DNA from 2 places in the Pseudomonas sp. SMV7 genome. Region 1 is predicted to be linked to the other one. Evidence: predicted binding sites of a transcription regulator. Region 1 holds the regulator's gene; the other holds the start of a gene.
The links. The regulator sigma-54, encoded in region 1, starts transcription at its own class of promoters, with help from an activator protein. The targets are predictions, from matches to a motif close to ANTGGCATNNANNTTGCTNT.
Positions count from the first base shown of each region.

Region 2: glnA (type I glutamate--ammonia ligase) is a predicted target of sigma-54. The motif match lies at 2,597-2,616, and genes of this name have one in related genera.

Region 1 covers NZ_JBKGGT010000009.1:186,392-191,797, forward strand. Annotated here, with positions in the region: gene ACLEJP_RS13675 (class II fumarate hydratase) at 1-111, shown strand, start outside; gene ACLEJP_RS13680 (HPr family phosphocarrier protein) at 165-437, opposite strand; gene rapZ (RNase adapter RapZ) at 457-1,311, opposite strand; gene ptsN (PTS IIA-like nitrogen regulatory protein PtsN) at 1,314-1,778, opposite strand; gene hpf (ribosome hibernation-promoting factor, HPF/YfiA family) at 1,791-2,099, opposite strand; gene ACLEJP_RS13700 (RNA polymerase factor sigma-54) at 2,179-3,672, opposite strand; gene lptB (LPS export ABC transporter ATP-binding protein) at 3,849-4,574, opposite strand; gene lptA (lipopolysaccharide transport periplasmic protein LptA) at 4,575-5,099, opposite strand; gene lptC (LPS export ABC transporter periplasmic protein LptC) at 5,086-5,406, opposite strand, start outside.
Region 2 covers NZ_JBKGGT010000024.1:70,497-75,902, reverse strand. Annotated here, with positions in the region: gene typA (translational GTPase TypA) at 1-682, opposite strand, end outside; gene thiI (tRNA uracil 4-sulfurtransferase ThiI) at 810-2,264, opposite strand; gene glnA (type I glutamate--ammonia ligase) at 2,714-4,120, shown strand; gene aroQ (gamma subclass chorismate mutase AroQ) at 4,278-5,189, shown strand.

The sequences.
Region 1 (5,406 bases):
TACCAGCAGGGGCGCCCGATCATCGATGTGGCGCAGGAGCATACCGACCTGTCGCGTGAGCAACTGGAAACGCTGCTGGACCCGGAAAAGCTCACCGCTGGCGGTCTCTGACCCTGCTTCGCTGCCCAGGGTTGTCAGGCGTCGAGCCGCTGCCCTGGGCGGGTTTATTCGCCTTCGTCGAAATAGTTGTTGATCAACTCGACCAGCGCTTGCATGGCTTCGTCGTCCTGTTCCCCTTCGGTATGCAGGTACACCTGGGTGCCTTTGCCTGCCGCCAGCATCATTACCGCCATGATGCTCTTGCCATCCACCAGCTTGTCCGGCGCGCGGCCGACCCTGACCTGGCAGGGGAAGCGGCCGGCCACGCCGACAAACTTGGCTGCCGCCCGGGCGTGCAGCCCCAGCTTGTTGATGATGGTGATTTCACGGGCGGGCATCGTGGGGCGGATCCTTGGGCTAGAGGTCGCGGTGGCGGACCTGGACGTTTTTCAGGGATTGCTGCAGCAACTGGCCAAGGCGTTCGGTGAGGTATACCGAACGGTGGTGGCCGCCAGTGCAGCCAATGGCAATGGTGACATAGGCGCGGTTGCTGGCAGCGAAGCGGGGCAGCCACTTGAGCAGGTAGCTGGAAATGTCGTTGAACATCTCTTCGACGTCCGGCTGGGCGGCCAGGTAGTCGATCACCGGTTGCTCGAGGCCGGAATGCTCACGCAACTCGGGCTTCCAGTAGGGGTTGGGCAGGCAGCGCACGTCGAACACCAGGTCGGCATCGACCGGCATGCCGCGCTTGAAACCGAACGACTCGACCAGGAATGCCGTGCCAGGCTCGGGCTGGTTGAGCAGGCGCAGCTTGATCGAATCCCGCAGCTGGTAGAGATTCAGGCTGGTGGTGTCGATTTTCAGGTCAGCCAGGTCGGAAATCGGCCCGAGCAGTTCGCTCTCCACGCGGATTGCCTCTGCCAGCGAACGGTCGGCATTGGTCAGTGGGTGGCGTCGGCGGGTTTCCGAAAAGCGCTTGAGCAGGGTGTCTTCGTCCGCATCCAGGAACAGTACGTCGCACTTGATATGCCGGGCGCGGGCTTCCTCGAGCAGCTCGGGGAAACGGGACAGGTGGCTGGGCAGGTTGCGTGCGTCGATCGACACGGCGACCTTGGGTTGCAGCAGCTCGGTATTGATCAGGGCATTTTCCGCCAGCTGCGGCAGCAGCCCGGCGGGCAGGTTGTCAATGCAGTAGAAACCATGGTCTTCCAGGACGTCGAGGGCGGTGCTCTTGCCGGAGCCGGAGCGGCCGCTGACGATGATCAGGCGCATGTTCAGTGCTCGTTCTGTACGTCCAGGACAACCTGGAACAGGGCCTCGCTGCTGGTGGCCGCACGCAGGCGATCACGCACCTCCTTGCGATCAAGCATGCTGGCAATCTGGCGCAGCAGTTCCAGATGAGCATCGGTGGCGGCTTCTGGCACCAGCAGGACGAACAGCAGGTCCACCGGAGCACCATCGATGGCGTCGTAGTCGATCGGGGATTCCAGGTGCAGCAGGGCGCTGACCGGAGCTGAGCACCCGTGAAGCCGGCAGTGGGGAATGGCAATGCCATTACCGAAACCGGTCGAGCCGAGTTTTTCCCGGGCAACCAGTTTTTCGAAGACGTCCTGCATCTCCAGTTCCGGCACTTCTGCGGAGATGATGGTGGCGACCTTTTCCAGGGCGCGCTTCTTGCTGCCTCCCGGCACGTTCACCAGGGAACGGCCGGGGGTCAGGATGGTTTCAAGTCGGATCATGGATGAGGGGGATCAGCGGGCAGCTGCACCTTGCAGCAGGCTCTGCTGTTTTTCCTTGTGTTTTTTCAGTTGGCGGTCGAGCTTGTCGGCCAAGGCATCGATCGCTGCATACATGTCTTCGTGTTCGGCGTTGGCAACCACTTCGCCGCCGGGAATCTGCAGGGTCGCCTCGACCTTCTGCTGCAGCTTCTCGACCTTCATGATGACCTGCACGTTGGTGATCTTGTCGAAGTGACTTTCCACGCGAGCGAGCTTTTCAAGCACGTAATCGCGCAGTGGCTGGGTGACTTCTACATGCTGTCCACTGATATTGACTTGCATACAGCTTCTCCTTTGTTGCCCGTGCATAAAGAGGCAGGTCTTGCACCTGCCCCACAAACGCTGTGGCGCATCTCAGGGGCTACATCAGTCGCTTGCGTTCGCTCGACGGTGCGATGCCGAGAGACTCGCGGTACTTGGCGACGGTGCGACGGGCTACCTGGATGCCTTGTGCCTCCAGTAAACCAGCGATCTTGCTGTCACTCAATGGCTTTTTCTGATTTTCCGCCGCAACCAGTTTCTTGATGATCGCGCGGATCGCCGTGGACGAGCATTCGCCGCCTTCGGAGGTGCTGACGTGGCTGGAGAAAAAGTATTTCAGTTCGTAGATGCCACGCGGAGTGTGCATGTATTTCTGCGTGGTAACCCGCGAAATGGTCGACTCGTGCATGCCCACGGCCTCGGCGATGTCATGCAGCACCAGGGGTTTCATCGCTTCGTCGCCGTGGTCGAGGAAGCCGCGCTGGTGCTCGACGATCTGCGTGGCCACCTTCATCAGGGTCTCGTTGCGGCTTTGCAGGCTCTTGATGAACCAGCGCGCTTCCTGCAGCTGGTTGCGCATGAAGGTGTTGTCGGCACTGGTATCGGCCCGGCGCACGAACCCGGCGTACTGCGGGTTGACGCGCAGGCGCGGGATGGCTTCCTGGTTCAGCTCCACCAGCCAGCGGTCATTGTCCTTGCGCACGATGACGTCGGGCACCACGTATTCAGGTTCGCTGGACTCGATCTGCGACCCGGGGCGCGGGTTGAGGCTCTGCACCAGCTCGATGACCTGGCGCAGCTCGTCTTCCTTGATTTTCATGCGCCGCATCAGCTGGCTGTAATCGCGGCTGCCGAGCAGGTCGATGAAATCGGTGACCAGGCGCTTGGCTTCGTTCATCCACGGCGTGTTGGCTGGCAGCTGGCGCAGTTGCAGCAGCAGGCATTCGCCGAGGTTGCGAGCGCCGACGCCCGCCGGCTCGAACTGCTGGATGCGGTGCAGTACCGCTTCGACTTCGTCCAGCTCGATATCCAGCTCAGGGTCGAAACCGGCGCAGATTTCCTCAAGGGTGTCTTCCAGGTAGCCCTGGCCATTGATGCTGTCGATCAGGGTGACGGCGATCAGGCGGTCGGTATCCGACATCGGTGCCAGGTTCAGCTGCCATAGCAGGTGGCTTTGCAGGCTTTCGCCGGCCGATGTTCGCGTGGTGAAGTCCCATTCGTCATCGTCGCTGCTCGGCAGGCTGCTGGCGCTGGTCTGGTAGATGTCTTCCCAGGCGGTGTCGACCGGCAGCTCGTTGGGAATGCGCTCGCTCCACTCACCGTCTTCAAGGTTGTCGGCACTGCTGGTGCTTTCCTGGAAGCTGTTGTCCTGGACTTCGGCGACCGGTTTGTTCTCGGCGTTGTCCGCCATCGGGTCGCTGTTGTCGAAGTCGTCGCCGTCTTCCTGACGTTCGAGCATCGGGTTCGACTCCAGCGCTTCCTGGATTTCCTGTTGGAGGTCCAGGGTGGAGAGCTGGAGCAGGCGGATGGCCTGTTGCAACTGCGGCGTCATCGTCAGTTGCTGGCCCATTTTTAGGACGAGCGATGGTTTCATGGCTGGGGCTTAATACCTTGTTCGCCGGCGCGCATGCGCCATCCACTACACGGGGGCGCCGGAGCGCCAGATCAAGCAAGTTTTATGCCTTAAATTGTAGCGTTTGCCTAGAGCGCCGTAACAACTTTACCCCCCATTCCAGGGCGAATTGCCAGTGCTCCAGGCGCGTGCCAGGGTCAGAGCCGGAACTCGTGGCCCAGGTAAACCTCTTTGACCAAGTCGTTGGCCAGGATGGTCTCGGCATCGCCTTCGGCGATGAGGCGGCCATCATTGACGATATAGGCGGTTTCGCAGATATCCAGGGTTTCGCGGACGTTGTGGTCGGTGATCAGCACACCGATGCCCTTGGCCTTGAGGTGGTGGATGATCTGCTTGATGTCGCCGACGGAGATCGGGTCGACACCGGCAAACGGTTCGTCCAGCAGGATGAACTTGGGCGCGGTCGCCAGTGCACGGGCAATCTCGACGCGGCGGCGTTCGCCACCGGACAGGCTCATGCCGAGGTTGTCGCGAATGTGGCTGATGTGGAACTCCTGCAGCAGGCTTTCCAGTTCCTTGCGCCGGCCTTCGCGGTCGAGGTCCTTGCGGGTCTCGAGGATCGCCATGATGTTGTCGGCCACCGACAGTTTACGGAAGATCGAGGCTTCCTGCGGCAGGTAGCCGATACCGGCGCGGGCGCGACCGTGCATGGGCTGGTGGCTGACATCGAGGTTGTCGATCAGCACGCGGCCCTGCTCGGCCTGGACCAGGCCGACGATCATGTAGAAGCAGGTGGTCTTGCCGGCGCCATTGGGGCCGAGCAGGCCGACGATCTGGCCGCTGTCGATCGACAGGCTGACGTCACGCACGACTTGCCGCCCCTTGTAGCTCTTGGCCAGGTGCTGGGCTTTGAGGGTTGCCATTTACTCGGCCTTCTTCTTGGGCTGGATCACCATGTCGATACGCTGACGCGGCGAAGTCACGTTGCCACCACGACCGGCGGTCGCCACCTGGGTCTTGGTGTTGTAGACGATCTTCTCGCCTTCGGTGGTGTTGCCTTCGTTCTCGACCTTGGCGCGATCGGTGAGGACCACCATGTCCTTTTGCGCCTGGTACTGGATGGTGACCGCCCAGCCCTTCATCTTGTCCGGCTTGGCTGCGCTCTGCTGCTGCTCGAAGTAGGCCAGGTTGCCCACCGAGGTCACCACGTCGATGTCGCCGGAGGCGGAGCGGGTGATGGTCACGGTGTTGCCTTTGATCATCATCGAACCCTGGGTGATGATCACGTCGCCGGTGTAGGTGGCCACGCCCTGCTTGTCGTCCAGGTGGGCATTGTCGGCCTGGATGCGGATAGGCTGGTCACGATCATTCGGCAGGGCGAGGGCGCTCGCGCTTCCCAGTGCTGCGCTCAGGCTGAGCAAAAGGGGGAGGGTTTTAACGAGCCTCATACTGTCCTCTTACGTTAGAGAGCAAGTCCATCTTGCCTTCTTTCAAATACGCTTTCATTCCTTTACCCGTAGTCGTGCCACCGGCGCCGTCGATTCTAACGGCTTGCTCGGTCTGCGCATATTGCTTCTGCGGGAACACGGTCATGCGTGAGCTGGTAATGATGGTTTCACGCTGCTTTTCGTCGGTACGGGCCACCCGCACGTTGTCGATCAGTTCGACTTCGCTGCCGTCCGGGTTGACCTCGGCGCGGGTGCTCTGCACGTGCCACGGGAACGCGGTGCCGCGGTACAGGTGCAGGTCCGGCGT
Region 2 (5,406 bases), on a different contig from region 1:
GGGCGATACGACCAACGCCGATCACGCCGAGGAAGCTGTTGTAGTCCAGTGCCGAGATCTGCATCTGGAACGGGCCGTCGACGTCAACGGTCGGCGCCGGTACGTGGTCGACGATGGCCTGGTACAGCGGGGTCATGTCTTCGGCCATGTTGGTGTGGTCCAGGCCGGCGATGCCGTTCAGGGCCGAGGCGTAGACAACCTGGAAGTCCAGCTGGTCGTCGGTGGCGCCGAGGTTGTCGAACAGGTCGAAGATCTGGTCCAGAACCCAGTCAGGACGCGCACCCGGGCGGTCGACCTTGTTGATGACCACGATCGGCTTCAGGCCGGCTTCGAAGGCCTTCTTGGTCACGAAGCGGGTTTGTGGCATCGGGCCATCCTGGGCGTCGACCAGCAGCAGCACCGAGTCGACCATCGACATCACGCGCTCAACCTCGCCACCGAAGTCGGCGTGGCCGGGGGTGTCGACGATGTTGATGCGGTAGTCGTTCCAGCGGATGGCAGTGTTTTTCGCCAGGATGGTAATGCCGCGCTCTTTTTCCTGGTCGTTGGAGTCCATCACGCGCTCGTCGTTGAGCTCGTTACGCTCCAGGGTGCCGGACTGGCGCAGGAGTTTGTCGACCAGGGTGGTTTTACCATGGTCAACGTGGGCGATGATGGCGATGTTACGCAGATTTTCGATCACAACTGTATCTCGATCAGAGGATTCGGTTGCCGCCAGTGTAGGCGGCGAATATGTACGCTTTGAGGCTCAGCGGGCCCGATGGTCGGGAGGGCGATGGCGGATGCTGCCGCCATACAGCCCTGGCGTCTTATGCCGGACGATAAACACGCACATTGGCATGTCCCTCACTGAGCAGGTGGTGTGCGTGCAGACGGCTCATCACACCTTTGTCGCAATACAGCAGGTACTGGCGGTTGGCGTCCAGGTGCTTGAACTTGCTGTTGATCGCATAGAACGGCATGGCCTGGACTTCGATACCGTCCAGCACCAGAGGTTCGTCTTCCTGGGCATCGGGGTGACGGATATCGATGACGATCTGGCCAGGCAGCGCCTCGCTCACTTCCTCGATTTCGATGTCCTTGCCCAGCTCATCGATCACGTGGTCGATGGAAATCAGCCTGGCGCGCTCCAGGGCGCGCTCCAGCACGGCCATGTCGAACTGCTTTTCTTCATGCTCCATGCGGTGGCGCTTGGCGTGGGTGGTCGGGTTGACCGAAATCACGCCGCAATATTCAGGCATGTGCTTGGCGAAGTCGGCGGTGCCGATCGCATAGGCCTGGTCGATGATGTCCTGCTTGTGGCTGGCCAGCAATGGGCGCAGCACCAGCTTGTCGGTAGCCGAGTCGATGATCGACAGGTTCGGCAGGGTCTGGCTGGACACCTGGGAAATCGCCTCGCCGGTGACCAGTGCGTCGATCTCCAGGCGGTCGGCCATGTGCGCGGCACCGCGCAGCATCATGCGCTTGAGGGTCACGCCCATGTAGCTGTTGTCGACCTTGTTGAGGATCTCGCCGACCACTTCTTCGAACGGCACGCTGATGAACAGCACGCGCTGGCTGCTGCCGAACTTTTTCCACAGGTAGTGGGCCACTTCCATCACGCCCAGCTCGTGCGCACGGCCGCCGAGGTTGAAGAAGCAGAAGTGGGTCATCAGGCCACGGCGCATCATCTGGTAGGCCGCCACGGTGGAGTCGAAGCCACCGGACATCAGCACCAGGGTCTGCTCCAGGGCGCCCAGCGGGTAGCCGCCGATGCCCTGGTGCTGGTTGTGGATCACGTACAGGCGCTGGTCGCGGATTTCGATGCGCACCAGCACTTCCGGGTTTTTCAGCTCGATGCCGGCCGCACCGCACTGCTGGCGCAGCTGGCTGCCGACGTAGCGGTCGACGTCCATCGAAGTGAAGTCATGGTGCCCGCCGCGCTTGCAGCGCACAGCAAAGTGCTTGCCGGCCAGCAGGTGGCCGAAATGGTGCTTGCACTTGGCAACGATGTCGTCGAAGTCACCCAGCGGGTACTCCTCGACCTGCAGGAAATGGGTGATACCCGGGGTGCAGGTGAGGCGCTCGATCATCTCGCGCTGGACTTTCTCGTCTTCGACGCGGGTGACCACTTCGAGATTGTCCCAGACACCATCGACCACGAGCTCAGGATCGAGGTCCTTGAGCACGTTGCGGATGTTCTTGCCGAGCTGGCGGATGAAGCGCTTGCGCACCGGCCGGCTCTTGATGGTGATTTCTGGGAAGACTTTGACGATAAGTTTCATTGGTTAACAGCGCGCGCAGGGCCTGCCGAAAATGAGGGGCGCGAATTATAGCGGAAATTGCTCAGGATTTGACCAACTTTTGATCAGAAGCTTTCAGATAAATGCACGAAGCAGGATTTGCGGCGCCTGCGCCGGCCTCTTCGCGAGCGCATACCCGGTAGGAGCGGATTAATCCGCGATGAGGCCTCCAAACAAAGCACACGCGTTACGCCGTGCACTTATTTGGTGCTCTACACTGAATTTCTGCCTCCTAAGAGTGCACTTTCGCTCGTTGCAAGCCCGCCAGATGCCCACAACCGCCCCTTTTTATCCCGGACTCGCCATTTTCGGGCACTGGCATGCAATTTGCTCCCTTGTGAGGCAGGTACGCTTGGCCGACTATCCGCGCCCGGCAACACCCTTTTTCCAGGGCAGCGGCCCACCGCGCCCTAGACCATCCGGAGGACAACATGTCGAAGTCGGTTCAACTCATCAAAGATCATGACGTCAAGTGGATTGATCTGCGTTTCACGGACACCAAAGGCACTCAGCACCACGTGACCATGCCGGCGCGTGATGCGCTGGACGACGACTTCTTCGAAGTCGGCAAGATGTTCGACGGTTCCTCCATCGCCGGCTGGAAAGGCATCGAAGCCTCCGACATGATCCTGATGCCGGTCGACGAAACTGCCGTACTGGACCCGTTCACCGAAGAACCGACCCTGATCCTGACCTGCGACATCGTCGACCCGTCGAGCATGCAGGGCTACGACCGTGACCCGCGCGCCATCGCCAAGCGCGCCGAAGAGTACCTGAAGAGCACCGGTATCGGTGACACCGTATTCGCCGGTCCCGAGCCAGAGTTCTTCATCTTCGACGAAGTGAAGTTCCAGTCGGACATCTCCGGTTCGATGTTCAAGATCTTCTCCGAGCAAGGCTCGTGGATGACCGGCGCTGACATCGAAGGTGGCAACAAGGGCCACCGTCCGGGCGTGAAAGGCGGCTACTTCCCGGTTCCACCGTTCGACCACGACCACGAAATCCGTACTGCCATGTGCAACGCACTGGAAGAAATGGGCCAGACCGTCGAAGTCCACCACCACGAAGTGGCGACTGCCGGCCAGAACGAAATCGGCGTCAAGTTCAACACCCTGGTGAAGAAGGCTGACGAAGTACAGGCCCTGAAATACGTGGTGCACAACGTTGCCGACGCTTACGGCCGCACCGCCACCTTCATGCCAAAGCCACTGTACGGCGACAACGGCTCGGGTATGCACGTGCACATGTCGATCTGGAAAGACGGCAAGAACACCTTCGCTGGTGAAGGCTATGCCGGCCTGTCCGACACCGCCCTGTACTTCATCGGCGGTATCATCAAGCACGGCAAGGCCCTGAACGGCTTCACCAACCCGTCGACCAACTCCTACAAGCGTCTGGTCCCAGGCTTCGAAGCCCCGGTAATGCTGGCCTACTCCGCTCGCAACCGTTCCGCCTCGATCCGTATTCCTTACGTCGGCAGCCCGAAAGCCCGCCGTATCGAAGCACGCTTCCCGGACCCATCGGCCAACCCGTACCTGGCCTTCGCGGCCCTGCTGATGGCCGGCCTGGACGGTATCCAGAACAAGATCCACCCAGGCGATGCCGCCGACAAGAACCTGTACGACCTGCCGCCTGAAGAGGCCAAGGACATCCCGCAGGTTTGCGGCAGCCTGAAGGAAGCCCTGGAAGAGCTGGACAAAGGCCGTGCGTTCCTGACCAAGGGCGGCGTGTTCTCCGACGACTTCATCGATGCCTTCATCGAGCTGAAGAGCGAAGAAGAGATCAAGGTCCGCACCTTTGTCCACCCGCTGGAATACGAGCTGTACTACAGCTGCTGATCCGACAAAGTCTGATCACAACGGCCTCCTTCGGGAGGCCGTTTTCGTTCCTTCGCTTTAATGCCCTTTTTCCTACAAAGCGAAGGGACGCCACTGACAGCTCCCCCGCAGTAACGACTCTCAAGGTAGACGTCCACTCATCAACGGACGCCATACCATGCGCAAATTCATACCCGCAGTACTGACCTTATCCGCCTTCCTCGTCGGCTGCAGCAACCAACCCGGAGCGGTACAGTCGCAAGTGCTTCATCGTGCTACCGGCAGCTGGGACGGCAAGCCCTACACCCACTACCCGGATGGACAGCCCGTGCTGTCACTGGTGAAAGTCAGCATTCCACCGAATACCACCCTCGACTGGCACTGCCACCAAGCGCTCAACCTCGGTTATCTGAAAGAAGGCGAGCTGGAAGTGGAAACCCGCGGCGGCAAGCGAACGACATTGACGGCAGGCAACACCCTGGCTGAGCTGGTCGGCGAGGTGCACCGCGGCAGAACGACACGACAGGCTGCCACGGTGATGGTCTTTCACGCCGCAAACGAGGAGCTGGCCTTTTCCACGCCGCAAGACCAGTGCCCAGGGCAACGGCCGCCAGCTGACGGGCCGCTGGACATCCTGCTCGATGATATCGAGCATCGCCTGGCAAGCGCCGAATCCGTAGCACTGCACAAATGGGATAAGGCTCAACCCGTGCAAGACAACAAGCGCGAGCTGCAGATCCTGAACGACGTGCGCAACAACGCGTGGCGCTACCAATTGCCAGCCGAACGGGCAGCAGCTTTCTTCGCCGACCAGATCGAAGCACACAAAATGATGCAATACAGCTTGCTTAACCGCTGGCACAGTCAAGGCCGTTCACCTGACACATCTCGCCGGGACCTCCAGCAGGAGCTACGCCCCGAACTGGATGCCCTGCAAGCCAGGCTACTGCAGCATCTGGCCAGCCTGCCCAGTGATACCGGTTCCGCTTGCAACCAACGGCTGGCGTCCTCGATCAACGAACGTGGCTTGTCGCCATTGATGAAACAGGCCATGGTTCGTGCCACTGGCCAACTGTGCGATCAGCGCTGAAACCTCTATGCTCTATATTGGTGCATCTAGTGGGCCAACGCCCCTGAATGCACCCCAAAAAAGAACACAAGAAACGTTACACCAGAACATTCTGGTGCAGAATTGCGCCATTCCTGGCCTTTCTTGGCTAAATCCGCTTCTTTTCGGAGCCTTGGTTTGTTTCTTGCATTTTCTGCAGGAAGACTGGAACCAGCGGATTCACTGCGCGGCCAATCAT